Mumia flava: one gene and its partner. The protein of the gene in region 2 binds, or shares a complex with, the protein of the main gene of each other region. Links are inferred from orthologs where the notes say so. Each region holds a gene or a part of one and is shown on either strand. Other genes may lie near its edges.

Region 1 (13,931 bases), on a different replicon or contig from region 2:
CCGCCACGACCTGCTCCGCTGAGCCCCGGACGACCAGCTCGGCCATCGCATCGGGACGACGGCGGAGGCGGACGTGCCGCGTCGCCCGCGCCGCGCGCGCTCGAGCCTCCGCACCCCCAGGGTCGAGCGCGAGCACGTGGCGTCGGGCGATCGCGGAGGCCTCGCGTGGTGTGGCCCCCGGTAGGGACGTGGCCACGAGCTCGTCCACTCGAGCCCGACGGACGCGATCGAGCGTGACGGTCTCGGCGACGAGCGCCGCGGCCACGGCGGCGCTGATCAGTCCGTCGCGCAGGAGTGCGTGCGCGCACGGATGGTCACGCAGTGCCGCGGCGACGTCGAGGTGGTGCTGGCCGGCGCCGTTGCCCACGCCGCGCGCCATCCCGACCTCGGAGCGCAGCGATCGTTCGCGGGCTGCTCGACGAGCAGGAGAGGGTGCGGGGTCCGCGGCCTCGCGTCGGGCCTGGAGCGAAGACACGGCGTCGTGCTGATGTCCCTGGGCGATCCGAACCAGCGTCTCGCACACGGAGATGACCTCGACCTCGCCGGCACCCTGGCCGAGGTGGGGCTCGGAGGCCGCGGTGACGGCGTCGCGGGCACGGGCGAGCTCGGTCGTCAGACGTCGCTCCAGCTCGACGAGCATGCTCAGGGCCGTCGACGCCACCTCGGCCGCATCATCGGCCGATCCCGCGGGGCCGGTGCCGGAACGCGATTCGATCATGCGTTCGAAGATATCGGGTGCCGCCGACAGAAGCACCGATCGCTGACACCTGACGCCGACCATGCCGCCGCGACGATGCAGCCGCCTCCGCGGCCGGCTCCGTGCACCTCGGGAGTCGGCCGCGGACCGGGGCGTCAGCCGTTCGGGATCAACGCCGCCACGGGTAGCGTCCGGTCCACGAGTCCGGAAACGGCGCTGCCGCAGCTGGCGAGCACGTCGGCGTCGCCACACCAGTGGGACGCAGTCCGCGTCCCGGTGGCGAGGTCGTACGCCCAGGTCGCGCCGAAGTCGCGCAGTCTCGTCGTCTGCGTGCTGGTCGGCGCGCAGAGGGCGCCGGCGGTGCCGATCAGGTCCGTGTCCTCGCCCTCGACGTCGGTGTGGCAGCTGCCACCGGTGGGCCAGCCGAGGACGAACCTCGACCACACGAGCTGGATCCCGACGAAGTCGGCGCCGAGGTCGCGCAGGGCGCCGAACGAGTTGTTCGCGAGGTTCGTGACGCCCGGGCGGGCGGCCACCGCGAGCACCGGGCGGGTGCCACCGTCGGAGACCGCCTTGAGCGCGTCGCTGAACCCCTCGGCTGCGACCGGGTCGAACAGCACGGCGCCCGCCAGGCCGGCGTAGCCGCGCTCGGCCAGGCGCTCGCCGACCAGCGCCGCGAAATGACCGCCGGCCGAGTGCCCGCCGACGACGTAGCGCTGGGGGAGGGCGAGCCCGTCCGGCGGCGTGACGGTGCGGTCGGCCAGCGCGTCGGCGAACGTCACGGCGAGCTCGGGGTTGCCGGCGGTCATGTCCTCGTCGAGGCAGACCACCAGCAGGCCGCGCTCGGCGATCGCACGGCTGGTCCCGCGCAGGTTCGCACAGCTGCGTGCGAAACCGTGCTCGACGAGAACCAGCGCCTGGGGAGTCGTGCTGGGCACGTACCAGTCGGCGTCGTACGTGCTGGAGCCGAGCGTCACGGGGGAGCTGACGCAGGCGCTGCTGGAGGACGTGTAGCCGTTGCAGGCGGACGCGGCGCTCGCGGGTGCGGCGGTCGCGAGCAGTCCGCCGACGAGCGTGGCGATCATCAGCACGCAGCGGAGGAGGGCGTGGGTGGGAGTCGGGCGTCTCGTGAGCATGGAGCTCCTCGGTAGGGGTGTGCGGCGCCCGAGAACGACCATGTGAAACAGCGTTCCAAACGTAGTGACAGTGATGGTGTCAGCGCAAGACGTCGGAGCCGATCGATAGGCTGGTCGGGTGACGGACCCCAACCCCGGTGAGCGGGCCGAGTACGACGCCTTCGCGCGGGCTCGTCGCGTGCACGAGCCGGCCAAGCAGCGCAGCCGCACGGCTTTCGAGCGTGACCGAGCGCGGATCCTGCACTCGGCCGCGCTGCGTCGGCTCGCGGCCAAGACACAGGTCGTCGGGCCGGCGACGGACGACTTCGTACGCAACCGGCTGACGCACTCGCTCGAGGTCGCCCAGGTGGCCCGCGAGCTCGGCAAGGCGCTCGGCTGCGATCCCGATGTCGTCGACTCGGCGGCGCTGGCCCACGACCTCGGCCACCCGCCGTTCGGCCACAACGGGGAGCGTGCGCTCGACGAGGTCGCGCAGGCCTGCGGCGGGTTCGAGGGCAACGCGCAGACGCTGCGCATCCTGACCCGGCTCGAGGCCAAGGCGTTCGATCCGGACGGCCGCAGCGCCGGGCTCAACCTGACCCGCGCGACGCTCGACGCGTGCACGAAGTACCCGTGGCGGCTCGAGGACGCTCCGGCCCCCTACGGCGCGCACGGGGACGGGTCCCCGCGGACGGTGCGCAAGTTCGGCGTGTACGCGGACGACGCCGAGGTGTTCGCGTGGGTGCGGGCCGGCCGCGAGAGCAGCGTGCCGTGCCTGGAGGCCCAGGTGATGGACCTGGCCGACGATGTCGCCTACTGCGTGCACGACGTCGAGGACGGTGTGGTCGGCGGTCGGATCGACCTGGAGCGGCTCGACGGCGATCGTGACGCGCTGTGGGCGACCGCGCGGGAGTGGTACGTGCGCGACGCCGACGACGCGACCCTCGACGCCGCGCTCGACCGCCTCCGTCGGATGCCCGAGTGGCCGACCGGTCGGTTCGACGGATCTCGGCGTGCATCGGCCGGGCTGAAGTCCGCGACCAGCGCGCTTGTGGGGCGGTTCGTCGGGGAGACGCTGACTGCGACCCGTCGTGAGGCGGGCGCGGTCCCGCTGCACCGCTACGACGCGGATCTCCAGGTGACCGACGAGACCCGGGCCGAGATCGCGGTGCTCAAGTCGATCGCCGCCCACTACGTGATGAGCGCGTTCGAGCGGGTCGCCCTGCTCGAGCAGCAGCGTGCGCTGCTGGCCGACCTCGTCGTGGTGCTCGCGAGCCGCGGTGTCGACGCACTCGAGCCCGCCTTCGTCGCCGACCACGACGCTGCCGCCGACGACGCCGCACGGCTGCGCGTGGTCGTGGACCAGGTTGCATCCCTGACCGACGAGTCGGCGCGAGCCTGGGGACGAGCGCTGCTGTGAGCCCGCGACGCCCCGTAGACTGCCCAGCGTGACCGGCCGGATCCGCGAGGAGGACATCGCTGCCGTCCGCGAGCGCGCGCGGATCGACGAGGTCGTCGAGCAGTACGTGACGCTGCGCAACGCGGGTGGGGGTTCGCGCAAAGGGCTGTGTCCCTTCCACGACGAGAAGTCGCCGTCGTTCAACGTCACCCCCTCGCGGGGGATGTACTACTGCTTCGGCTGCGGCGAGGGCGGCGACGTCTTCACGTTCCTCCAGAAGATGGACCAGATCGGGTTCAGCGAGGCCGTCGAGCGACTCGCGGCGCGGTACGGCATCACGCTGCGCTACGTCGACGGGCCGAGCGGCCCGGGCCGGGACTTCGCGCAGCGCGGCCGCCTCGTCGCCGCGAACAAGGCGGCCGCGGAGTTCTTCTCCGAGCAGCTCGCCGGGCCCGATGCGCTGATCGGCCGTCGGTTCCTCGACGAGCGTGGGTTCGACCGGGCGGCGGCGGAGCACTTCGGTGTCGGGTTCGCGCCGCGCGGCGGTGAGGCGCTGCTGCGTCACCTGCGGGGCCGCGGCTTCGCCGAGGACGACCTGCTGGCCGGCGGCCTGGTCGCCCAGAACTCCCGCGGGTCGTACGACCGGTTCCGCGGGAGGCTGATCTGGCCGATCCGTGACCCCGCCGGCGACGTGGTCGGATTCGGCGCTCGGCGGTTGTACGACGACGACCGGATCGCCGCGAAGTACCTCAACACCCCCGAGACCCCGCTCTACAAGAAGAGCCAGGTCCTCTACGGGATCGACCTCGCCCGCAAGGAGATCTCGAAGGCCAGCCAGGCTGTGATCGTCGAGGGTTACACGGACGTCATGGCGTGCCACCAGGCGGGCATCACCACGGCTGTCGCCACGTGCGGCACCGCCTTCGGTCAGGACCACGGTCGCGTCCTGCGCCGGCTGCTCGCCGATCACGACGCGCTGCACGGCGAGGTGATCTTCACCTTCGACGGTGACGAGGCGGGTCAGCGGGCTGCGCTGCGGGCGTTCGAGGGCGACGAGCAGTTCGTCTCGCAGACGTACGTCGCGGTGCAGCCGGACGGTCTCGACCCGTGCGACCTGCGGCTGCGCGACGGCGACGAGGCGGTCCGCGACCTGGTCGGGTCGCGCATCCCGCTGTACCGGTTCGTCCTCCGCAACGTGCTCGAGCGCTACGACCTCGACCGCGCCGACCAACGGATCAACGCGATGCGCGAGGCGGTCGGCCTCCTGTCGTCGGTGCGTGACCGCACGAAGCTCGACGCCTTCGCCCGCGAGATCGCCGACATGGTCGGGCTCGACCTGGAGGAGGTACGCGCCGCCGCCAAGGCAGCAGCGAAGGCAGGTCCGAAGGGGAGCACGCCGGCCGGCCCACCGGGCAGCCGGTCGGGTGGCCAGCAGCAGCGGGGGGACGAGGCGGTCGGTACGCCGCCGGCCGGCGACGCTGACGGCGGGGGTGCGGCCGGGGCGCCCGTGCCGAGCCTGGGCGAACCCCGGTTCGGCGACGAGCGCGAGCTGCTCAAGGCGGTCGTCCAGTACCCCCATCTCGTCGCGCCCCTCGCCGGCGACCTGGCCCGCGACGACTTCACCCACCCGGTCGCCGCCGAGGTGTTCGACGCCGTCAGCGCCGAGGGCCTGCCGGCGAGCGAGGACCAGCAGTGGGCCGGTCGGGTGCGTGAGCGGGTCGACAGCGAGCAGGGGCGCAGCGCGCTGGCGCGGTTCGCGCTCGATCCGCTGCGTGTCCACGGCGTCCCCGACGACACGTTCCTCGAGGCGCTGGTCGCACGGGTCCGTGAGCTGGCGCTCGCGCGCCGCATCGATGCGATGAAGTCCCGCCTCCAGCGCACCGATCCCGTCGAGTCGTCCGACGACTACCAGCGCACGTTCTCCGAGCTGCTCGCCCTCGAGCAGCAGCGGCGCAGCCTGCGCGAGCGTGCAGTCGGCGGCTCGCTGCTCTGACGGCGGCTCCGCCTGATCCGACGGCGGCTCGCTGCGCTGACGGCTCCGGCTGCGGCTGTGCTCCGTGACCGAGTCTCCGGTGGTGCGTCCGGCTCGCCGCCACAGGTCGGTGGCGACCGCCTCGTCGTCCACAAGTCGCCCGCGGGCGTCTGTCCAGCGCGACGATGTGTCCCGAGACTGATCGGCATGCCGCCCGTCACCGCCCCCGCTGCTCCCGCGTCCGATCACGCCGCGTCCGATCACGCCGCGTCCGATCACGCCGCGTGCGACCACGCCGCGTGCGACCACGCCGTCTCCCACCACGCCGCCGTTCCGGCTGAGCATGCCGGCAGGCATACGACGCGCCCGGACGTCGGGATCCCCACGCGCGAGCAGCTCGTGCTCGACCACCTGCGTTACGTCGCAGCGCTCGCCCGGCCGTACGACGGCCTCGGCGTGCCGCACGAGGATCTCGTGCAGGAGGGCGTGATCGGGCTGCTCGAGGCGGTCGACCGGTTCGACCCGGAGCGAGGAACCCGCTTCACGGCGTACGCGCGCCCCTGGGTCCGCAGCCGGATCGCGCGGGCGGTGAGTCGTCGTCGGATGGTGCGGCTGCCTCCCCGGGCGGAGCGGGAGCTGGTCGAGGTTCGTGCCGTGGCCGCCGAGCTGGCCCGCGCCGGCCTGGCGAGGTCGGGCGAGCCCGACGTCGGCGCTCTGGCTGCGCGGGTCGGGACACCTCCGGAACGGATCGCGTGGCTGCTGGCGGTCGCGGGACCGACGCTGTCCCTGGACGAGCAGCTCGTCGACCATCCGGCGGTGCCAGGGCCGGGCGACGACGACGCGATCCTGCTCGTCACGGTCCTGGAGGACGCGATGGCCGGGCTGCCGTCCGTCCAGCGCGACGTGCTCGAACGCCGGTTCGGTCTCGACGGTCTCGGATCCTGGAGCCTGAGCGAGATCGCGGACCAGACCGGACGCGACCACGGCGCCGTGCGTCGTGACGAGCGCCGCGGTCTGGTCGCCCTGCGGCGGCACCCGGCGCTGAGGGCGTTCTCGGCTGCGCGATGATGGAAGCATGCTCTCGGTGGTCGAAGCACGCAGGGCCCGTCGCCAGATCGCACGCGAGTCGGGCGAGCGGGTCCTCGCGGTCCAGCAGGACAACGACGGGACCTGGCACGCCGGGACGCCGGGCGCCCTCTGGCTCGCCGAGGACGGCGGCCGGCGGAGGATCCCGTGGGAGTCCGTGCACCGACTGGTCTGGGACGCCCAGGAGAAGACGCTGAGCATCGAGGCCGAGATCGACGGGGAGCCGGTCCACCGTGCCGTGGCGATGGCGGACGCCGGACGGATCGTCGAGCTCGGGCGCGAGCGCGTGGAGGCGAGCATCCTGGCCCGGTCGCGGCGCACCGTGTCCGGGCGCCGTACGGGGGCCGTCAGCGTGCTGGCGCGACGGTCGCCCGCAGGGGGAGGGCCGACCGTGTTCCAGTACGTGCTCGACCCGGGCCTGACGAGCGACGACCCCGAGGTGCAGGACGCCTTGGCGCAGGCCCTGGACGCGGTCCGTGAGGAGCTCGGATCGGCGTGATCGCGAGGCCGGACCCGGTTTGGGTCGGGCTGGGGCGCCTTGCTAGGCTGGCGGTCGCCTCAGTGCAGTGATCCCCTGTAGCTCAATTGGCAGAGCAATCGGCTGTTAACCGATAGGTTACTGGTTCGAGTCCAGTCGGGGGAGCCAGTCGGGAGCGGCACGGACCTTCGGTTCGTGCCGCTCTTGCGCGTCCGTCGGAGCCGCAGCCGGACGGCGTCGTCGCGCCGGGTCAGTCGTCGCCCCATCCGAGGGCGAACACCTCGAACGGCGAAGCGTGGTCGACGCCCAGTCGAGCCCCGGTCGGCTCGGACATCCCGGCGAGGAACATCGCTGCGTCGAAGTCGGCCCACCCGAGGCCGTCGATGTACGCGGCGTGGGCGCGCAGCGAGGCGACTCCGAGGTCGAACGTGTCGGTCGTGTCGACGGCGTGCCGTGCGTCGGGCGAGCCGGAGGCCCAGACCTGACGGACACCGCCCCACGGCTCGACACCGTCTTCACCGAAGACCCACCGGTTCCCCGCGTCGCGCACCGCGTCGAGCGTGGCACGTCCCACCGCGATGTGGTCGGCCTGGTTGAGCACGCCGTTGCCGAACGTCTCGCGGAAGTTGCCGGTGATCACGATCTCGGGACGGTGCTCGCGGACGACGCGCGCGATCGCGCGGCGCAGCGGCACCCCGTACTCCAGGATGCCGTCGGGGAGCCGGAGGAAGTCGACCTCGTCGACGCCCACGACGCGTGCGGACTCGATCTGCTCCGCCTCGCGCACCTCGCGGGCCTGGAGGGGTTCCATGCCGTCGATGCCGGCCTCGCCGCTCGTCACCATGCAGTACACGACGCGCTTGCCCTGACCGGTCCAGCGCGCGACGGCAGCCGCGGCGCCGAACTCCAGGTCGTCGGGGTGCGCGACGACGGCGAGCGCGGTCTGCCAGTCCTCACGCAGCGGGGCGAGCGCCGCGGGTCCGGGTGCATCGGTCATGGACCCAGCCTAGGGCTCGCCCGCGGGCGGCGCGTGCCGTTGGCCGGCCGGGGATCGGTAGGCTGTGCACGCTCCGGGGCGGTAGCTCAGCTGGTTAGAGCAGCGGACTCATAATCCGTCTGGTCGCGGGTTCGAGCCCCGCCCGCCCCACCACGCTCGCCCGCCCCACCACGCCCGACGGCCCCACCACGCTCGACGGCCCCACCACGGTCGAGCGTCGGGACCCCCCGGGTCGGGCTCAGCCCGCGTCGGGCAGCTCGGTGGCCGACGTACGGGTGTGGTGGCGTCCGACCGGGAGGACGAGGGGAGTCCCCGAGACCTCGTCGCTGACCACGCGCGACTCCATCCCGAACACCTCGCGCACCATCACCTCGTCGACGACGTCGCCCGGAGCGCCCTGGGCGTGGATGCGCCCGGCCTTGAGCGCGACCAGGTGATCGGCGTAGCGGGCCGCGAGATTGAGGTCGTGCAGCACGATCACGATCGTGGTCCCGCGGTCGTGGTTGAGGTCGGTGAGCAGGTCGAGCACCTCGACCTGGTGGGTGACGTCGAGGAACGTGGTCGGCTCGTCCAGCAGGAGCAGGTCGGTCTGCTGCGCGAGCGCCATCGCGATCCACACCCGCTGGCGCTGACCGCCGGACAGCTCGTCCACGGGCCGCTCCGCCAGGTCCGTGGTCGCGGTCGCCTCGAGCGCCTCGGCGACGGCCTCGTCGTCGGTGCGGCTCCACCGGCGCAGCAGGCTCTGGTGCGGGTGGCGTCCGCGACCGACGAGGTCGGCGACGATGATCCCCTCGGGCGCGATGGGCGTCTGCGGGAGCAGACCGAGCATCCGCGCCACCTCGCGGGTGTGACGCTCGGCGATGTCGCGGCCGTCGAGCAGGACCGAGCCGGAGCGCGGCTTGAGCAGACGGGCCATGGCGCGCAGCAGCGTCGACTTGCCGCAGGCGTTCGCGCCGACGACGATCGTGACCGCGCCCGACGGGACGTCGAGGGTCAGCCCGTCGACGACGATCCGCTCGTCGTAGCCGAGCGTGACGTCCTCGACCCGCAGCGTGTGGTGGTCCGCGGTCACAGGGTGCCTCCGGTGCGGTTGGACCTGGCGAGCAGCCAGAGCAGGTACGGGGCGCCGACCGCGCCGGTGACGACGCCGACCGGGAAGCGCAGGTCGAACAGGTACTGGCCGGCGAAGTCGCTGGCCAGCACCACGACGGCCCCGACCAGGCCGGCCGGGAGCAGCAACGAGCCCGAGCCTCGCATCAGACGGGCCGCGATCGGGCCGGAGAGGAACGCCACGAACGCGATCGGGCCGGCGGCCGCGGTGCCGACCGCGACCAGGGTGACCGCGACGAGCAGCAGCCACAGACGGGTCCGGTCGGCGTCGACGCCCAGCGCGTTGGCGGTGTCGTCGCCGAGCTGAAGGATGGTGAGCCGACGGTCGAGCAGGTACGCCGCCGGGACCAGGACCGCCATCGCGGCGGCGAGCACCGGCAGGCCGTCGGCGAACGCGCCGTTGAGGCTGCCGGTCAGCCACCGCAGCGCCTCGGCGGCCTCGGTGATCTGCGCCTGGGTCAGGCTGTACGCGACGATGCTCTGCATCATCGCGCCGATCCCGATCCCCACGAGCACCAGCCGGGCACCGGCGACCCCACCGCGCCACGACAGCCCGTAGATCGCGAGCGCGACGCCGAGGGCGCCGAGCAGCGCGATCAGCGAGACCGCGCCTCCGCGCAGACCGAAGAACGTGATGGCGACGACCGCGGCCGCGCTCGCGCCCGTGCTGATCCCGAGGATGTCGGGGCTGGCGAGGACGTTGCGGAGCATCGTCTGGAAGATCACGCCCGCCGTCCCGAAGCCGAAGCCGACCAGCAGACCGGTCAGCACCCGGGGGAGCCGAAGCCGACCGACCGTGAACGAGGCACCCGGGACCTCCTGGCCGGTGAGCACCGCGAACACGTCCGACAGCGGATACACGGTCCGCCCGTAGACCAGCCCGAGGAGCGCCAGCGCGAGCACGACCACGGCGAGCACGCCACACACCGCGAACCAGCGCCGTCGCCGCCCTCGCCGGCCGGCGGAGATCCGCGAGGCGAGGTCCGTACGGAGCGTCGAGGCCGTCGCGGTCACAGCTCACGCAGCCTGGTGCGGCGGACCACGGCGACGAAGAACGGGGCGCCGAGCAGCGCCGTCATCACGCCGACCTCGATCTCTCCGTCGGCGACCACGCGGCCGAGGACGTCGGCGAGCACGAGGAGCGCGGCTCCCAGCGCCGCGGCGTACGGAAGGATCCAGCGGTAGTCGGGACCGGTGAAGAGCCGGGCCAGATGGGGCATCGTCAACCCGACGAACCCGATCGGCCCGGCCACGGCGACGGCCGTCCCGCACAGCAGCACCACCGCCACCCCTCCGGCCACCCGGGTGAGTCCGGTGCGCTGACCGAGTGCCGTCGCGACGTCGTCGCCGAGCGCGAGGTTCGTCAAGCCGCCGGCCAGAGCGACCGCGAGGAACGCGCCGACGGCGAGGAACGGCAGGACCGTGAGGATCTCCGAGAACGACGCGCCGCCCACGCTGCCGACCTGCCAGAACCGGAACACCTCGAGCACCTCGCGCTGGCTGAGGAGCACCAGCGTGGTGAGCGACGTGAAGGCGGCAGCAGTCGCCGCCCCCGCGAGGGCGAGCTTGAGGGGCGTGGCGCCGGCCCGCCCCAGCGAGCCCACGGCCCACACCCCGGCCGACGTCACGGCCGCGCCGACGAAGGCGAACCACACGGCCGACGACAGGCTGCCCACACCCAGGAACGACAGCGCGAGCACGACGAAGAAGGAAGCGCCGGCGTTCACCCCGAGGAGACCGGGGTCGGCGAGGGGGTTGCGGGTCAGACCCTGCATCACGCCGCCCGCGAGCCCGAGCGCAGCGCCGACCAGGAGCCCGAGGAGCGTTCGAGGGAGTCGCTGGTGCACCGCCACCTGGGCGATGTCGTCCGGGTCGGGCGAGAAGACGCCCGCCACGATGTCGGGCAGCGAGACCGCCCGTGACCCGACCGCGACCGACGCGACCACGGCGACCAGGAGGACGACCAGGCAGACCACCAGGCCGACCACCCGGCGCCGGGCCGTCACCGCTCCCGCACGGGCCTTGCGGGCCTGCGCGGGAGCGGTCGGCGCGGACGGGAGGGTCACGACGCGGCGTCGGCGGCGTCGGCGGCGTCGCCGAGCAGCTCCAGGTAGTCGTCGAGCGCCCACTCGATGGACAGCGGCGTCGGCGGCGAGACCGCGCCGGCGAGCGGCGAGCCGTCCTCGAGCACGACGACCGCGCCCGAGGCGACAGCCGGGATCTTCGACAGCAGCGGATCGTCCTGGAGCATCTGGAGCGTCGAGTCGTCGCCGTACGTGATCATGATGTCGGCGTCGATCGTGTCGGCGTTCTCCGCGCTGACCTCGGCGTAGAAGTCCTCGCCGTTGTCGAGGTCGCTGACGCTCTGCGGAACCTCCAGACCGAGGTCGGAGACGTACGAGACGCGGGCGTCGAGCGGGGTGTAGACGGGGACCGTGCTGGTGTCGGCGGGGTTGACGTAGGTGAACGCGAACGTCTTGCCGTCGAGCTGGGGGTACTCGTCGAAGCCGGAGGACATCTCGTCCTCCAGGTCGGCGACGAGCTCCTCGGCCTCGTCGGCCAGGCCGAGCGCCTCGCCGTTGATCGTCACGAGATCGCGCCACTTGGTGCCCCACGGCGCATCGGGGTAGCCGACCGTCGGAGCGATCTCCGAGAGGGTCGTGAAGTCCTCCGCGGAGATGCCGGAGTACGTCGCGAGGACCACGTCGGGCGCCGCGTCCGCGACGGCCTCGAAGTCCACACCGTCCGTCTCGTCGTACAGCGCGGGGGTGTCGTCGCCCGTGGCACCGGCGTCCTCGAGGGCGTCGTAGGTCCAGGGGAGGATCCCGTCGCCGTCGTCGTCGCCGTAGGCGAACGACGGCATGCCGACCGGGACCACCCCGAGCGCGAGCGCGACGTCCTGGCTGCCCCAACCCACCGCGGCCGGGCTCTGCGGCTCGGCCTCGATCGTGGTCTCGCCGAGCGAGCTGGTGATCGTGACCGGAAAGCTGCTGCCGCCGTCGCCGGACTCGGCGTCGTCGGCGGAGTCGTCGGAGCCGCCGCACGCAGCGAGCGGGAGCGTCGCCGCGAGCGTGAGGGCGGCGAGTCGGGTACGTCGGGCGAACCGGGGAGTCATCGGAGTCCTTCGTTCGTCGGATCGGGCGGGGCGACGCCCCGCATGACTTAGGTCAGGATTACCTTAGCCGTCCGGGCTGTGGTGGACCGGCGGCCCCCCGTGCGGGCTCGACTACCCTCGGGGCACCGGCGAGGAGGAGGAACGATGGTCGACGACCGGTCGGCGGGCTCCGACAGGAGCGCCAGCGGCGAGCAGCCGAGCCCGGACGGCGTGGTGGTCTTCGCCGCGTCCGACCCGAGCGAGCAGATCACCCGGGCTCTGGCGCAGGCAGCCGAGCGGCTCCAGGAGGTCGCGGCTGCCGAGGGCGCCGCCGGGATCGCCGCGATCAGCCACGAGGTCACCGTGGTCGAGGAAGGGGACGCCGACTCAGGTGTCCGTGCCGCGTTCACAGGGAAGGCGCGACCCCGGCGCTACGTCGTGTCCGCGATGGCGACGCTCGTCGGGCCCTGACCGGCCGGCGACTCACGCGCCGCAGGCCGGCGACTCACAGCGCGTCCAGCGCCTCCGGGATCGGCGTCTCCCCACTGATCAGCTCGAAGGTGCGGCCGACCGTACCGTCGTGCTCCAGGGTCGCCGCGAGCACGGCAGCCACGTCCGCGCGGGGGATCGGGCCGCGACCGACGCTCTCGCCGACCCGCACGCCGCCGGTCGGCGGATCGTCGGTGAGCATGCCGGGACGCACGATCGTCCAGTCGAGCGCGCTGTCGCGCACGGCGTCCTCGGCCTCGCCCTTCGCCTGCAGGTAGACCTGGAAGATCTCGTCCATCTCCGGCGTGGGGGAGCCGGCTCCCATCGACGAGACCAGGACGTAGCGGAACGCGCCGGCGAGCTGGGCTCCGGCCGCGAGCAGGACCGCGCCGTCACGGTCGACCGTCCACTTCCGCTCGATCCCGGAACCCGGTCCGGCGCCTGCCGCGAACACCACCGCGTCGCACCCCGCGAGCACCTCGCTGAGCCGGGTCGCCGTGGTGTCCTCGAGGTCCGTCACGACAGGCTCGGCCCCGGCCGTACGAACCTCGTCGGCGTGCTCGGGATTGCGGATCAGGCTGCGCACCTGGTGCCCGGACTCAGCCAGGGCACGGGTCAGCAGCAGGGCGATCTGGCCGTGGCCGCCGGCGATCGCGATCTTCATCGACTCACCTCCGTCAGGTCGGGACGTGCACGCAGCACCCGCGCCGCGAACGAGCAGACCGGACGGATCGCGAGACCGTCGGCGTGGAGGCGCTCGGCTCCCGCGACGACCAGGCGCGTCCCGATCCCGCGGCCCTCGAACCGAGGCTCGACCCACACGTGCGGGATCGTCGCCCGCCCGTCGTCCGTGACCACCTCCATCCGGCCGGCGGTCTCGCCGTCGACCAGGATCTCGAAGCTGCCGGTCCGCGGATCCTGCTGCACCGATTCGTTCACGCCTCCATCGTGTCACGCGCCCGGTCATGGTGCGAAGCGCCGGGATGCGGCACAATGGCCGTGGCAGTGCCCGTCGTACGAGGTCGTTGGGGAAGGCGCATCTCGAACGAGGAGGCACTGATGAGCAACGCTGCGCGTGGCGTCCTGTACGTCCACTCCGCGCCGTCGGCGCTCTGCCCGCACGTCGAGTGGGCGGTCGTCGACGCCCTCGGCGTGCCCACTCCGCTGCCCTGGCGTCCCCAGCCCGCCGAGCCCGGTACCTACCGCGCCGAGGTCACGTGGCGTCACGAGGTCGGCTCGGCCGCCGCGTGCGCCTCGCGGATGCGCGGGTGGGAGCGGGTCCGGTTCGAGATCACCGAGGAGCCCACCGCGACCACCGAGGGCGCGCGCTACTCCTACACTCCCTCGCTCGGGATCTTCCACGCGGCCGTCGGCCAGCACGGTGACGTCGTCGTGCACGAGGACCGGCTCCGAGCGGCGACGGCACGAGCAGCGGCCGGGGAGGGCTCGCTCGCCGAGGAGATCGACGCGCTCCTGGGACGACGGTGGGACGAC
Region 2 (13,893 bases):
AGCCTGCCGGAGCCAGTCCATCACCCGGCTCGGCTGACGGCGATGGGTGTCCACGCTGATGTGCGCTCCGGTGTAGCCCTCCGCGGTGTGCTCCGTGCCGTCCCCGACATGGAAGCCGACGAGCACGGGACTGCCGGGTCGCAGCACCCGGTGGAACTCGGCGAACACACCGGGCACCGCGTGATCAGGCACGTGGATGACGGACCAGAACGCGACGACACCGGCGACCGAATGATCGGCGAGATCGAGGTCGGTCATGTCCCCGACCTCGAAGCGGAGCCCGGGATGGTCCCGCTGGGCGATCGCGACCATCTCCGGCGAGAGATCGATCCCGAACGCGTCGACTCCCGCGTCCTGCAGATGCCGGGTGACGTACCCGGGTCCGCAACCGACGTCGGCGACCGGTCCCCCACCCGCGTCGCGAACGGCCTCGGCGAAGACGGCCAGGCTCGCGCGCAGGTAAGGCATCCGATCGAGGAGGCCGCGGACCTGCTCGGCGTAGCCGAGGGCGTCGGCGTCGTAGGAGTCACGGGTGTCGGACCGCCACGCATCGGGCATGGCTCAGGGTAGCCACACGTCGTACGGGTGACGGGGCGACAGGAAGGAGCACCGGTCTGCGCGAGGGCCATAATCGAGACCATGGTCGAGCCGTGGTGGCCGCTGGCGGCGCTGGCTGCGGTGCAGCTCGTCGACGCGGCGCTCTGCGTGCGCCCGGCGTCGTTCGTCCGCGACTGCCTGACCGACGTCAGGTTTCCCGAGCGGTCGTGGTGGATGTTGCCGCCGATCAAGGTGGCAGCCGCAGCGGGACTCGTGCTGGGGATCTGGCTGTCGCCGTTGGCGCTCCTGACGAGCGGCATGCTCGTGCTCTACTTCGTCGTCGCGATCACGATGCACCTGCGCGCCCGGGACCTGGGACGCAACCTGTTCGTCAACGCCACCGGCATGCTGATCCTCAGCGGCGCCGTCTTCGGCTTCGTCCTCACCCAGGCGGGGTAGGCGTGCACGGCGACGCTGCGCACGACGAAGCTGGGCTCTACGAAGACTGGGGTGTCCGTTCGCCGCAGTGGGCGGGGGTACGGAGCGTGTCGACGCGGGTGTGCGGCGTGCGCGTGCACTTCGTTCGCGCCGAGCCCGCGTCGGAGGCACCGCCCGACGCGCCGGTCCACGTGCTCGTCCCCCCGATGACCGGGAGCGCGAGCATGTGGATGGACTTGGTTCCTCCCCTGCGGCAGCTCGGTGCCGTCGTCTCCGTCGACATGCCAGGTTCGATCGCCGGCGGTACGGACGATCCGTACCGGCACGGACCGCGCCCCGAGCTCGACGCGCGTTTCGTGAGGGCGTTCGTCCGGCACCTCGGCCACGAGAAGGTCGTCCTCCACGGGTGGTCCATGGGCGGACTGGTGGCAGCGCTCGCCGCCGGGCTGATGCCCGAGCAGGTTCGAGCCGTGGTGCTGGTGGCTCCGGCGCTCCCGTGGCGTCGGACGTCACGAGGCGAAGCGCTCGGGTGGCACACGGTCGGCCGCCTCGCCGTCGTGGCAGTCCCGCCTGCGGCACGGATCCTGTGTCGACTGGCCGGCCCGCGACTCCTGGACACCAAGCGGACCGCCGTCGGGGGCGCAGGCACCCCCACTTCGGGCGTGGACCGGATCACCGGGAGCGACCTCAGCCGCATCTCACGTGCACAGATCGACCTGTGGATCGACAGCCTCGACGCGGCCCGCGCTCATCCAGAGCGGCTTGCCCCAGCAGCCGCGGCCTTCGCGTCGACAACCCGAGCCATGTTCGTCGCGCAGAAGTCGACGAACCAGGCACTCGATGACGTGCGGGTGCCGGTGCTCGTGGTCTGGGGAACGGCCGACCAGCTGATCGACCCGCCGTCACTCAGGATGCATGCCAGGCGCCCGGGCTGGACGGCCCGACCCATCGAGGACGTCGGCCACCTGCTGCCCCTCGAGGCACCTGCGGTCTACGTGCACGAGGTGTCCGCCTGGCTCGCCGGGTAAGCCGGGTCACGAAGGGTCGTCGTCGCGCAGGACGTCGTACTCGACCATCACGGTGCCCCGGCTGGTCGTTCCGTACGACCTGAGCGCGAGCGAGCGAGGGGACGGAAGCTCTCGGAACAACCGCTTGCCCGTGCCCAGGAGCAGCGGATGGATGAAGAGCCGGAACCGGTCGACCAGACCGAGCAGCATGAGCTCGTGCACGAGCACACCGCTCCCCAGCGTCGCGATCTCCCCCGTACCGTCCTCCTTGAGCTTGTGGACCGCCACGCCGAGGTCTCCGTCGAGGACACGAGCCCCGTCCCAGGAGAGGTCCGTCAGGGTACGGGTCGCCACGAACTTGGGAGTCTCGTTCAGCTGCCGAGCCATGGGATTCTCGTCGGGCTGGGACGGCCAGAAGGCGGCCATCTTCTCGTAGGTGCGACGCCCGAACAGGTACCCCGTGGTCTCCGTGAGGCCGTCGGCCGTCACCGCCTCGTGGATGGCATCGGCGTACGGCGCACCCCACCCGCCGTGCGTGAAGCCTCCGTCGGTGTCCTCGTCGGGTGAGCCCAAGCCCTGCATCACACCGTCGACGGTCAGGAACTCGATCGCAACAAGATCTCTCATGGCTCGAGGATGCCGATCGTCGACGAGCGGTGGCTTGAAGAAATTCGACCGGTGATACTGGTCGGATGGTCGACGGCCACCGCATCGAGCTCGTTCGCCACCACGCGCCCGCGGCCCTCGGCGGGCTCGTCGCCGGGATCGTGGGTATGTCCGAGCGTGCCCCGGGCGTCGTCCGTCGACGCCAGCCGGCCGGGAGCCTGGTGCCGCTGGTCTTCTCCTTCGGGAGCCGGCTCCGTGTCGATGCGCTCGCCGGAGACGGGCGGGCCGACCGCGAGTACGGGTCGTTCCTCGCCGGGTTCTCCACGGGCCCCGCGAGCACATCCTTCGAACGGAGCCAGGACTGCGTGCAGGTCTACCTGACGCCGCTCGGCGTGGAGCGCATCCTGGGGATCCCCGGGATGCAGGCGGCTCGCAGCGTGCTCGACCTCGACGACATCGATCCGGCTCTCGGCGGTTCGACCAGCGACCGGCTGCACGCCGCGACGACGTGGCGGCATCGGTTCGACATCGTCGAGACCCTGCTGCTGGACCGGGCGTCCCGCACGGCCGACCCGCCGGGGTGGCTCCCCTGGATGTGGGGCCAGATCCACGCCAGCGGCGGGCAGGCAAGGATCGCCGACCTCGTCTCGGCGACGGGGTGGAGCCACCGGCACGTCACGTCACGGTTCGCGGAGCACGTCGGGGTGACGCCCAAGCAGGCCAGCAGCGTCGTCCGCTTCGAGCGCGCGAGCCTCGACCTCGGCAGGCTGCCCCTGGCCGAGATCGCAGCACGGCACGGGTACTCCGACCAGAGCCACTTCACGCGGGACGCCGGGCGCTTCGCCGGGGAGACGCCGCAGGAGCATGCCGCGGCCCAGCGCCCCACTGCGGTGACGGCTCTCGGCGCGACGTACTGAGGCTGAGGAGACGATGCCCGTCCAGGCGCGGCCTTGGCACAACGCTCTTGACTCTCCGGTGAGAGGAGAGTCGAGTCTCGTCCCATGAGCGAACCCGTGGTGTCCATCGGAGAGTTCTCCCGGCTCACCTATCTCAGCATCAAGACGCTGCGCCACTACCACGACGTGGGGCTGCTCGAGCCGGCCGCGGTCGACCCGAGTTCCGGGTACCGCCGCTATTCGCTCGAGCAGGTATCACAAGCCCATCTCATCCGCCGGCTGCGCGACCTCGAGATGCCGGTCCCCGAGGTACGCACCGTCCTCGCGGCCTCCGACGCAGACGCTCGTGACCGTGCCATCAGGACCCATCTCGCCCGAATGGAGGCCCAACTCGCTAGTACACGAGCCGTCGTCGCGTCGCTGCGCGACCTGCTTGCGCCCCTGCCCGCCCTCGACGTGACCTTCGTCGATCTTCCGGCCCAGCCGGTGCTCGTCGTCCGGGACGTCGTCGAGGCACACGCCAGCGCTCGGTGGTACGACGACGCCCGGCTTCGCCTGGAGGCGACGCTGGACCAATCCCGGCTGACCGCGACTGGTCCGTACGGCGCGACCTGGGCGCACGCGTTCTTCGAGAACGAGCGCGGCGAGGTAGCGGCCTTCGCCCCCGTCGCCTTCGGGGGCGGACTCCCGGCCCGACGCAGCGACCCGGGCGTACGACTCGAGGAGCTGCCAGCCGGGCGCTTCGCGACGGCCGACCACATCGGGAGCCTCGACGACTTCGACCGTACCTACGGCGCACTGGGCAGTCATGCCATCCGGCACGCTGCGCCGCTCGCCGATCCCATCCGCGAGCACTACCTTCACGACCGCACCGAGGTCCAGTGGCCCGTTCGAACGCAGTGACCAGAATCTCCGCGTCCGGCGCCAACGCCAGCCCGAGCCAGCTCAATCGGAAGGACAGGACATGACTTCCCTGATCCGCGAGATCATCATCGACGCCGAACCGGATGAGGCATGGGACGCGCTCCGTGACTGGTATCAGCTCCACGAGCGCCTGGTGCCCGGGTTCGTCGTGGACGCCGTGCCTCAGGGGAGAGACCGCGTGGTCACCTTCTTCAACGGTTCACGGGTCCAGGAGCTGTTCGTCGGGGCGGACGACGAGGCTCGCCGCCTGTCCTGGGCGGTCACCGACGGATCTCTCGGACTCACCCACTACAACGCGTCGGCTCAGGCATTCCGGCACGAGCAGTCTGGACAGACACGGTTCGTCTGGACCGCGGACCTGCTCCCGGACGCTGTCGCGCCCGCGGTTGCTCAGCTGATCGAACAGGGCCTGGCCGTCATCAAGTCCACCTTGGAGAAGGGCTCACTTAGCTCCTGACGAGGAACTGGTCGGTGACCGTCGAGTGAGTCGGTCGCATCGGTCCCCGACCTCTATGCTCTGGCCACGATGATCAGGACCTACGCACCCGCCGACCACGCCGCGCTCGTCGACCTGTTCGCACGTGCGGGTCAGGACTCCCCGAGCGGGGAGCTCTGGAGACACCTGCCCTCGGAGCGCATGGTCTACCTCGACCCGTACATCGACCGCTGCCCCGACACTCTGTTCCTGGCCGAGGTCGACGGTGAGCTGGTCGGATACCTGACGGGGTGTCCGGACGGTTCGCTGCTTCCGTCCGAGGACGACCTGCTGACCCAGGCCATCACACGCCACCGGGTGATGCTCAAGCCGCGGTCGATCCCGTTCTTCGCAAGAAGCCTCGTCGACCTGGGCGCGGCCAAGCTGCGGGGAAGACAGGTCGCCTCCGGTGAGTTCGTGAACCCGGACTTCCCCGGCCACCTGCACATCAACCTCGTCCCGCAGGCACGCGGCACCGGCGTCGCACGGCAGCTGATGTCCGCGTGGCAGGACTGGCTCGCTCGCGAGGGCATCCCTGGCTGCTACCTGCAGACGTTGGTCGAGAACACCCGTGCCGTCCGGTTCTTCGAGCGGAGCGGCTTCGTCGCCCACGGGTCGACGCCCCTGGTTCCCGGTGTCCGGTACGAGGGTCGGCCGGTGCACCAGCAGACGATGGTCTGGCGACCGCCGGAGGCAGCCTGACCTGGCCCTAGGGGGAGGTTGGGGACCCGGGGGCCCTGCGAGCGAGGATGGGGTCGGCGACTCCCAGAGCGAGGCGGCTGAGGGTCTGTCCCTCTCGGTCGAACAGCTCATCGCGCGACTCGAAGTACCCGAAGTCGGCTACAGCGGTGGCCGAGAGATCACAGCGGTCGTTCCCGCAGATGCCGTCCCAGTCGACGGCCGTGGTGGCGACAGCGTCGAACAACGTCTCGCCGTCGTTCGTGAAGCCGGCCGAGTTCTCAGCCAACCGAGGCAGCGTGTCGAACAGCTCGCCGAGGGCGACCCACCCTTCCTCCAGGGCGAACTCGGGCCAGGCGAGCACCACGCGTTCTGGAACCAGCCACGTGAGGCGGCGGAACCGTGGATACCAGAACGTCCCGTCTACGGCGATGCCCCGTACCCGGGTGACGATGCCTGCTCGCCGGGCCAGGGATTCCAGTACCGCCGCTCGTTGACTGCACGAACCACGACCGCGTGCGACCGTCACCGAGGCCGGCTGTCGATCATCGAGTGCGTAGACAGCCGATACATTCCGTGCCACGGACCGGTGGGCTGCCTGCACGTAGGCACGCGCGCCGATCGTCCCGACCGGCGTCAAGCCGGCCGCGAGCCGCGCGACCGGGGTCGAGTCCCAGTCCAGGATGCGAGTGGACGTCGTGCTTCCGGACACCCGGTCTGCGGCGAGGGGGGACCTCGTCGAACGTCCCCGGCGCGGCATGAGCAGGCGCGACGTCATGCTTCATGGTCCCACTGTCGATACGGGGACGGTCGGGGTCCGCATCCGGTTAGACTCCGGCGGCACGGGGCTGAGGATCGAAGGTAGGCGATGGTGGACTCTTGGTGGCGTGCGCCGCGATCGGTGACGATCGGCAACGGATTCGCTGCGGCCCTCGTGTGGGCGGTCTTCGCGGTCGAGGTGGCCGTTCTCTCGGTCGACCCTCCATCGCTTCGGACTCTGGGGGCGGCGTGCGCTCTGTTCTGGGCCGGATTCGCACTCGCGCACACTGTCTGGATCCTCCGAGCACCGGCGCGGGCCCAGGAGGCACCGAGCTGCCCGCCGTCCTTCGAGCACCTGGTGGGGACCGCCTTGTGGATCCTGACGCTCGTGGGCCTCGGATCGACCGCGCTGGTCCTGAACGTCGATCGATCCCCTCTGACGATGCTCGCCACGGGTGTCCTGTGGGTCTTGGTCGGATTCCGTGCAGGAGGCATGGCGGTGCGGCTGGCCGAGCTGCTCTGGAGGACGAAGGTGGCGCCGCCCCTGACGCCGCCGTGGACGCCGCCGCCGCCGTACGGTCCGGTGCCCCGAGCAGGTGGCGAGGCCCCACAGGCGGGAGGCGCACCGCCCTCGGGTCGACGCTGACGGGCACCCGCTCGCGCCAGGCGTCGGTGCATCAGCTCAGCCGAAGTCCTTCGGCATGTCGATGAACCGCGAGTAGTGGCCCTGGAACGTCACCGTCGCCGTGCCCGGCTGGCCGGAGCGGTTCTTCGCGACGATGAAGTCGGCCTCGCCGAGCCGCTCGGACTCCTGCTCGTACATGTCGGGACGGTGGAGCAGGATCACGATGTCCGCGTCCTGCTCGATCGAGCCGGACTCACGGAGGTCCGAGAGCATCGGGCGCTTGTCGGTGCGCTGCTCGGATCCGCGGTTCAGCTGGGAGACCGCGATGATCGGGACCTCGAGCTCCTTGGCGAGCAGCTTGATCTGACGGCTGAACTCCGAGACCTCGAGCTGACGGGACTCGACCTTCTTGCCCGACGTCATCAGCTGGAGGTAGTCGATCACGATCAGCTTGAGGTCGTGGCGCTGCTTGAGCCGTCGGGCCTTCGCGCGGATCTCCATCATCGTCATGTTGGGCGAGTCGTCGATGAACAGTGGCGCCTCCGACACCTCGCCCATGCGCTGTGCGAGCTTCTGCCACTGGTCGTCGGACAGCGAGCCGGACCGCATCTCGTGCAGACCCACCCGCGCCTCCGCCGAGAGCAGGCGCATGGTGATCTCGATCCGGCTCATCTCCAGCGAGAAGATCGCGGTGGTCAGACCGTGCTTGATGGCGGACGAGCGACACACGTCGAGCCCGAGTGTCGACTTGCCGACACCAGGTCGGGCTGCGACGACGACCATCTGCCCGGGGTGCAGGCCGTTCGTCAGGCGGTCCAGGTCGGAGAAGCCGCTCGGGATGCCGGCCATCTGCCCGTCGCGCGAGGCGATCGCCTCGAGCTCGTCGAACGTGGCCTCCATCAGATCGTTGAGGATCGCGTAGTCCTCGCTCGTGCGCTGCTCGGTGACGCCGTAGACCTCCGACTGCGCGGCGTCGACCAGGTCGTCGACCTGCCCCTCCCCCGAGTAGCCCATCTGCGCGATGCGGGTCCCGGCCTCGATGAGGCGACGCAGCACGGCCTTCTCGTGCACGATCTGCGCGTAGTACGAGGCGTTGGCCGCGATCGGGACGTTCGCGACGAGGGTGTGGAGGTACGGGGCGCCGCCGACGCGCGTCAGCTCGCCCCGCCGGCCGAGCTCCGCGGAGACCGTGACGGCGTCGGCCGGCTCGCCGCGGCCGTAGAGGTCGAGCACCGCGTCGAAGATGCTCTCGTGCGCCGGACGGTAGAAGTCCACGCCCTTGACCGACTCGACGACGTCGGCGATCGCGTCCTTGCTGAGCATCATCGCGCCGAGGACGGACTGCTCCGCGTTCGAGTCCTGCGGCGGGGTCCGATCGACCTGGCTCCCGCCGTACTCGTAGTCGTCCGGCGGCTCGGGAAGATCAAGCTCGGCAACGCTCACCCGGGTCCCACTCCTCCAACGTGATCGCTACGGCTCGCCCGCTCGCCGTGGCCGACGAACCACACGCTTGTTGTTCGTGACCTTACGGCGCCGCACTGACGCTTCTCGGAGGTCGGTCCCGTCACGCGCGATCGTGTCGTGCGAGGCGGTCCCCGACCGTGTCGACCCGGGCCGACTCCGAGGACCGTACGCCGACCCGCAGCCCACCGAAAGCCGCGTGTCCACCGGCCATGTGCAGTTCCGAGAATTTCCTGTGGAAAAGTGTGGAGAACGGTGTGCACAGTCTGTGGGAATCCATGTGGATTTCGGCGGTGGACGCGTCCGATCCCGCCGCTGACCTGCACCGATGTCGTACGCAGCGTGTGGAGCAAAACTGCTCGCGACGCGATCGTGGTCGACTTGCGTAGGGGGCCCGAGGGCCTTACCGTCCCGGCGCGAGCCTACTCCTCGGTCACCTCGGACGGTTCCGGGCCGCCGCCCCCGCTCTCCTCGGCGAGACGTCGGTCGCGGTAGGCGTGCCACCGCTCGAGCATCCGCGGAGCCTCCTGGGTCATGAACGCGAAGTACAGCTCCGACTCGTACAGGGCGGAGCCCGCGCGCCGCACACCGCCGAGGTCGTCGATGCCCTCCTGCATGCTCTCGTACCAGCGCTCGACCAAGGGCAGCCGACGCTGAAGGATCGTCGCCCAGATGTCCCCGGAGAAGACCCGGTAGTAGTGCTGGCGATCGCCGCCGGACCCGGTGACGCGCTCGAGCAGGCCCGTCTCGATCAGGTACTTCACCGCACCCGAGACGGCCGCCGGGCTCGCGTCCAGCCCGTCCGCCAGCTCCCGCGCGCTGACCCTGTCGGAGTCGACAGCCAGGATGTACGCGAACGCGCGCGCCGCCATCGGCGGGACGCCGGCCTCGCGGAACGACGCTCCGAAGCGCTCGACGAACCGCGCCACCGCCTCGTCGCGCGCCGTACGCCGCTGGGATCCGGCCATCCGCCCACCACCTCCTCCCGCCGACCGAAATCTGCCTTCACAAGATTATGAAACCTGTGTAACGTCGGCAAGGTGACCAACGCGATCGAGATCTCCGGGCTCCACAAGAGCTTCGGCAGCACCCACGCCCTCGACGGGCTCGACCTCGTCGTCGAGCAGGGCGAGGTGCACGGCTTCCTCGGGCCGAACGGCGCCGGCAAGTCCACGACCATCCGCGTCCTGCTCGGGCTGCTGCGCTCGGACTCGGGCACGGTCAGGCTCCTCGGCGGCGACCCGTGGAAGCAGGCCGCGGACCTGCACCGGCGCCTCGCGTACGTCCCGGGCGACGTCACGCTGTGGCCGAACCTCACCGGCGGCGAGGTGATCGACCTCTTCGGCCGGCTGCGCGGCGGGCTCGACCGCGCGAAGAAGGCCGAGCTGATCGAGCGGTTCCAGTTCGACCCCACCAAGCGCGGCCGGTCGTACTCCAAGGGCAACCGGCAGAAGGTCGCCCTGATCGCCGCGCTCGCCTCCGACGTCGAGCTGCTGCTGCTCGACGAGCCCACCTCCGGGCTCGACCCGCTGATGGAGTCGGTCTTCCGCGAGTGCGTCGACGAGTACCGTCACGACGGCCGCGCCGTCCTGCTGTCCTCCCACATCCTCAGCGAGGTCGAGGCGCTCGGCGACCGGATCACGATCATCCGTGACGGCCGGGCCGTGGAGTCCGGGACGCTCGCCGAGATGCGCCATCTCACCCGGACGTCGGTCACCGCCGAGACGCAGCAGCCGCCCACCGGCCTCGACGAGCTGACCGGCGTGCACGACCTCGTCGTCGAGGGGCACCGCGCCCGGTTCGAGGTCGACACCGACCACGTCGGCGCGGCACTCGACCGCCTCGGCGACTTCGGCATCACGACGATCACCTGCACGCCGCCGACGCTGGAGGAGCTGTTCCTGCGGCACTACGGCGACGAGATCGAGACGGGAGAGGACGCCGCGTGAGCGGACGCTACGCCGGCACCGGTGTCCTGCTGCGGTTCGCGCTCCGCCGCGACCGCTGGGCGCTGCTCTGGTGGATCCTGGGTGGCTTCCTGCTGTACGTCGTGACCGCGGCCACCGTCGAGGGGACCTACCCGACGCAGGCGGACCTCGACGCCGCCGCTGCCGCGGTCAGCGGCAACCCGGCCTTCATCGCGATGGCCGGCCCGGCGTACGCCCTCGACACGATCGGCGGCCAGACCGCCTGGCAGACCACCGCGTTCGGCGCGATCATCGCCGGCCTGATGAGCACCTTCCTGATCAACCGGCACGTCCGCGCCGGCGAGGAGGGCGGGCAGAGCGAGCTGATCCGGGCGAACGTCACCGGCCGCTCCGCCCCCGGCGCCTCCGCGCTGATCGAGACCACCGCAGCCAACCTGCTGCTCGGCGTCCTGGTCGCCGCCGGACTCACGGCGTACGGCCTGCCCGCCGCCGGGTCGGTCTGCCTCGGCGTCGCCGTGACCACCACCGGGTGGACGTTCATGGGTGCCGCGTTCGTGTGCGCCCAGCTCAGCCAGACCACCCGCGGCGTCTGGGGCATGTCCGGCGCGGTGATCGGGGCCGCCTATCTCCTGCGCGCGATCGGCGACGTCGGCAACGCCACGTTCTCCTGGCTCTCCCCGATCGGCTGGGGCCAACGGATGCGCGCGTACGACGACGAGCGCTGGTGGCCCGCGCTGATCGGGATCGCCGCCGCCGCGATCCTGGTTGCGATCGGGCACGCTCTGTTCGAGCGGCGCGACTTCGGCGCCGGTCTGCTCGCCGTCAAGCCCGGGCCCGCCGACGCCCGGTGGTCGTCCGGCACCACCGGGCTGGCCTGGCGTCTGCACCGTCCCACGGTGATCGGCTGGGGGATCGCGTTCGTCCTCACCGGGCTGTCGTACGGGTCGGTCGGCGACGACGTCGACGACCTGATCGGCGACGCCTCGGGAGACCTCACCGCCGCGCTGACCGGCGGCGGCGACCAGATCTCCCTCGTCGACGGGTTCTACTCCTCCGCTGTCATCATCATCGCGATCATCGCCGCCGCGTACGGCACCTCTGCGGCGCTGCGCTCGCGGGGGGAGGAGACCAGCGGGCGGCTCGAGCCGGTGCTGGCCACCGCGGCGTCCCGTACGCGCTGGCTCGCCGACCACGTCGGGATCGCCCTGCTCGGATCGGCCCTGATGGTCGTGGTGGGCGGGGCGTGCACCGGGCTGTCGCTCGGGCTCCTCACCGACGACCTCGACCAGGTGTGGCGCCTCGGCGGCGCCGGGCTCGCCGCCGTCCCCGCGATCTGGGTCGTCGTCGGAGTCGCGGTCGCCCTCGTGGGAGTCCTTCCGCGGCTGTCCGCGCTCGCGTGGCTGATGGTCGGCTGGGGTGCGGTCGTCCTCATGTTCGGGGCACTGCTGGACTTCCCCGACTGGGTCAACGGCATCTCCCCGTTCGACCACCTGGCACTGGTGCCGGCCCAGGACTACGACTGGACGTCGGGCTTGTGGCTGCTGGCGGTGACGGCGGTGCTGCTGATCGTCGGGTTCGTCGGGTTCCGCCGCCGCGACCTGCAGACGTAGCGCCGCACGGACGTCCGGACCGGGACCGCGCGGGCACGGAACGCGCCCGACGCGCCGGACCGCCGACCCCGGCGGCAGAATGACCCGGTGAGGCTGCACCTGGACGCGCGCGACCGCGAGATCTTCCGCATCGCCGTCCCCGCGTTCGCTGCCCTCGTCTCCGAGCCGCTCATGCTCGCGGCCGACACCGCCATCGTCGGCCACCTCGGCACCACCTCGCTCGCCGGTCTCGCGATCGCCTCGACCGTCGTGCAGACGCTGGTCGGGCTCTGCGTGTTCCTGGCGTACGGGACCACCGCGTCCGTCGGCCGGCACATCGGCGCCGGCGACACCCGCGGAGCGATGCTCTCGGGGATGAGCGGGGTGTGGCTCGCGATCGGCATCGGCGCGGCCGCGGCCGTGGTCGCCGCCGCCGGGGCGTCGATGATCGTCGGGGCCTTCGGGCCGACCGACGCCGTCGGGTCCGAGGCCGTGTCGTACCTCGTCTGGGCAGCTCCGGGGATCCCCGCGATGCTCGTCGTGCTCGCCGCCACCGGTGTGCTCCGAGGGATGCAGGACCTCCGGACCCCACTCGTCGTCGTGATCGCAGCGAACGTCGTGAACGTCGCGCTCAACCTCGTGCTCGTCTACGGGGCCGGGCTCGGCATCGCCGGCGCTGCGATCGGGACGACGATCGCCCAGCTCGGCGCCGCCGCGGTCCTCGGCGGGATCGTCGTCCGAGACGCACGCCGGCAGCACGCGCCCGTACGGCCGGTCCGGGCCGGCGTCGTCGAGGCGGCGCACGCCGGTGTCGCGCTCGTCGTCCGGACGCTGACGCTCCGCGCGGCACTGTTGATCGCGACCGTCGTCGCGACCACCCTGGGCCCGGATGCGCTCGCCGCCCACCAGGTCGCGGTCACGGTCGTGTCGGTCCTGGTGTTCGCGCTCGACGCGATCGCGATCGCCGGGCAGGCCCTGACCGGCCGCTCGCTGGGCGCGGGCGACATCGCGGGGACCCGCGCGGCGACGCGGCGGATGATCGGCTGGGGCATCGCGTCGGGCCTGCTGGCATGCGTCGGTCTGCTGGTGCTGACGCCGTGGCTGCCCGGATTCTTCACCCCCGACCCTCGGGTCCAGTCGCTGCTGATCGGCGCGCTCGTCGTGATCGCCGTGACGCAGCCGGTCTCCGGCATCGTCTTCGTGCTCGACGGGGTGCTGATCGGCGCGGGCGACGGCACGTACCTCGCGTGGGCCGGCCTCGTCACGCTCGCCGTCTACGCACCGCTCGCGTGGTTGGTCTGGTGGCTCGACGCCGGCCTGGCGTGGCTCTGGATCGCGTACGCAGGCTTCATGCTCGCGCGGATGGTCACGCTGGTGCTGCGCGAACGCACCGACGCGTGGCTGGTGACGGGGACGGCGCGCTGACCGTCCCTTCGCGGTCCGAGCCGACGGTGGCGACGCTCAGGCGGCGTGGCGGTCGCTGCGAGCGTGGGTCCGGCGCTCGCAGCGGGCGCAGCCCTCGATGACGTGGTCGTGCAGCCCGCTGAGGTGGTCGTCGTACACCGCGCAGCACTCCGCGCAGCGCTCGAGCCAGCCCTCGGCCTCGACGAACTCCGTGCTGCAGTCGACGCAGATCACGAGCAGCTCGGTCATCTCAGGCTCACCGCTTCCAGTCTCGGGTCGGGGGCGTTCCCACTGCTTCGAGTGTGCGGGCGCGCACTGACAGTTCTCCCGACGTGGGTCGGCGTGTCGGGCTCTCGATCGCTCGCTGCGCTCGCGCCTCGAGCAACGGGGCCGCACCCTCGCGCCTCGAGCAACGGGGCCGCACCCTCGCGCCTCGAGCAACGGGGCCGCACCCTCGCGCCTCGAGCAACGGGGCCGCACCCTCGCCCCGCGGGCAGTGGTCCTCCGCTCGTCGAGGCCGAGCGCAGCGAGGATCGAGACGCGCTCACACCACCGGTGCCGGCGGG

Evidence for each region.
Region 1: the proteins of dnaB (region 2) and dnaG are in contact, whole or in part, in a crystal structure (PDB 2R6A), measured with the Geobacillus stearothermophilus proteins. The link is inferred for Mumia flava from one-to-one orthologs. Residues at the interface, in WP_033016901.1 of Geobacillus stearothermophilus: Ser13, Glu15, Ala16, Gln18, Glu91, Leu92, Asp94, Ala95, Val96, Pro97, Thr98, Ala99, Ala100, Asn101, Tyr104, Tyr105, Ile108; in WP_049624496.1 of Geobacillus stearothermophilus: Lys456, Leu457, Leu458, Pro459, Ala460, Asn463, Ala464, Leu467, Leu535, Leu536, Ile537, Ala538, Gln544, Glu545, Asp548, Tyr549, His552.

Annotation. Positions count from the first base shown.
Region 1 is NZ_PGEZ01000002.1:515,173-529,103, reverse strand. The notes cover bases 2,822-5,732. They hold dnaG (DNA primase), read left to right. Parts: upstream 2,822-3,260; coding sequence 3,261-5,204; downstream 5,205-5,732. Other genes in these bases: CLV56_RS16585 (sigma-70 family RNA polymerase sigma factor), read left to right, coding at 5,391-5,732; CLV56_RS16595 (deoxyguanosinetriphosphate triphosphohydrolase), read left to right, coding at 2,822-3,232. Also shown: CLV56_RS16605 (HNH endonuclease signature motif containing protein), read right to left, coding at 1-718; CLV56_RS16600 (alpha/beta hydrolase family protein), read right to left, coding at 853-1,833; more of CLV56_RS16595, read left to right, coding at 1,952-2,821; more of CLV56_RS16585, read left to right, coding at 5,733-6,251; CLV56_RS16580 (hypothetical protein), read left to right, coding at 6,259-6,768; CLV56_RS16570 (PIG-L deacetylase family protein), read right to left, coding at 6,998-7,744; CLV56_RS16560 (ABC transporter ATP-binding protein), read right to left, coding at 7,983-8,816; CLV56_RS16555 (FecCD family ABC transporter permease), read right to left, coding at 8,813-9,868; CLV56_RS16550 (FecCD family ABC transporter permease), read right to left, coding at 9,865-10,920; CLV56_RS16545 (iron-siderophore ABC transporter substrate-binding protein), read right to left, coding at 10,917-11,969; CLV56_RS16540 (hypothetical protein), read left to right, coding at 12,114-12,419; CLV56_RS16535 (SDR family oxidoreductase), read right to left, coding at 12,454-13,101; CLV56_RS16530 (GNAT family N-acetyltransferase), read right to left, coding at 13,098-13,376; CLV56_RS16525 (DUF3145 domain-containing protein), read left to right, coding at 13,497-13,931. UniProt on the Escherichia coli protein: RNA polymerase that catalyzes the synthesis of short RNA molecules used as primers for DNA polymerase during DNA replication.
Region 2 is NZ_PGEZ01000001.1:2,028,461-2,042,353, reverse strand. The notes cover bases 6,196-9,068. They hold dnaB (replicative DNA helicase), read right to left. Parts: upstream 8,389-9,068; coding sequence 7,003-8,388; downstream 6,196-7,002. Other genes in these bases: CLV56_RS09575 (GbsR/MarR family transcriptional regulator), read right to left, coding at 8,829-9,068; CLV56_RS09590 (transglutaminase domain-containing protein), read right to left, coding at 6,196-6,273. In the rest of the region: CLV56_RS09630 (class I SAM-dependent methyltransferase), read right to left, coding at 1-558; CLV56_RS09625 (DoxX family protein), read left to right, coding at 640-996; CLV56_RS09620 (alpha/beta fold hydrolase), read left to right, coding at 1,104-2,003; CLV56_RS09615 (dihydrofolate reductase family protein), read right to left, coding at 2,010-2,609; CLV56_RS09610 (helix-turn-helix transcriptional regulator), read left to right, coding at 2,675-3,505; CLV56_RS09605 (MerR family transcriptional regulator), read left to right, coding at 3,590-4,387; CLV56_RS09600 (SRPBCC family protein), read left to right, coding at 4,449-4,865; CLV56_RS09595 (GNAT family N-acetyltransferase), read left to right, coding at 4,935-5,585; more of CLV56_RS09590, read right to left, coding at 5,593-6,195; more of CLV56_RS09575, read right to left, coding at 9,069-9,374; CLV56_RS09570 (ABC transporter ATP-binding protein), read left to right, coding at 9,447-10,355; CLV56_RS09565 (ABC transporter permease), read left to right, coding at 10,352-11,944; CLV56_RS09560 (MATE family efflux transporter), read left to right, coding at 12,032-13,348; CLV56_RS09555 (hypothetical protein), read right to left, coding at 13,385-13,576; CLV56_RS09550 (diacylglycerol/lipid kinase family protein), read right to left, coding at 13,872-13,893. UniProt on the Escherichia coli protein: The main replicative DNA helicase, it participates in initiation and elongation during chromosome replication. Travels ahead of the DNA replisome, separating dsDNA into templates for DNA synthesis.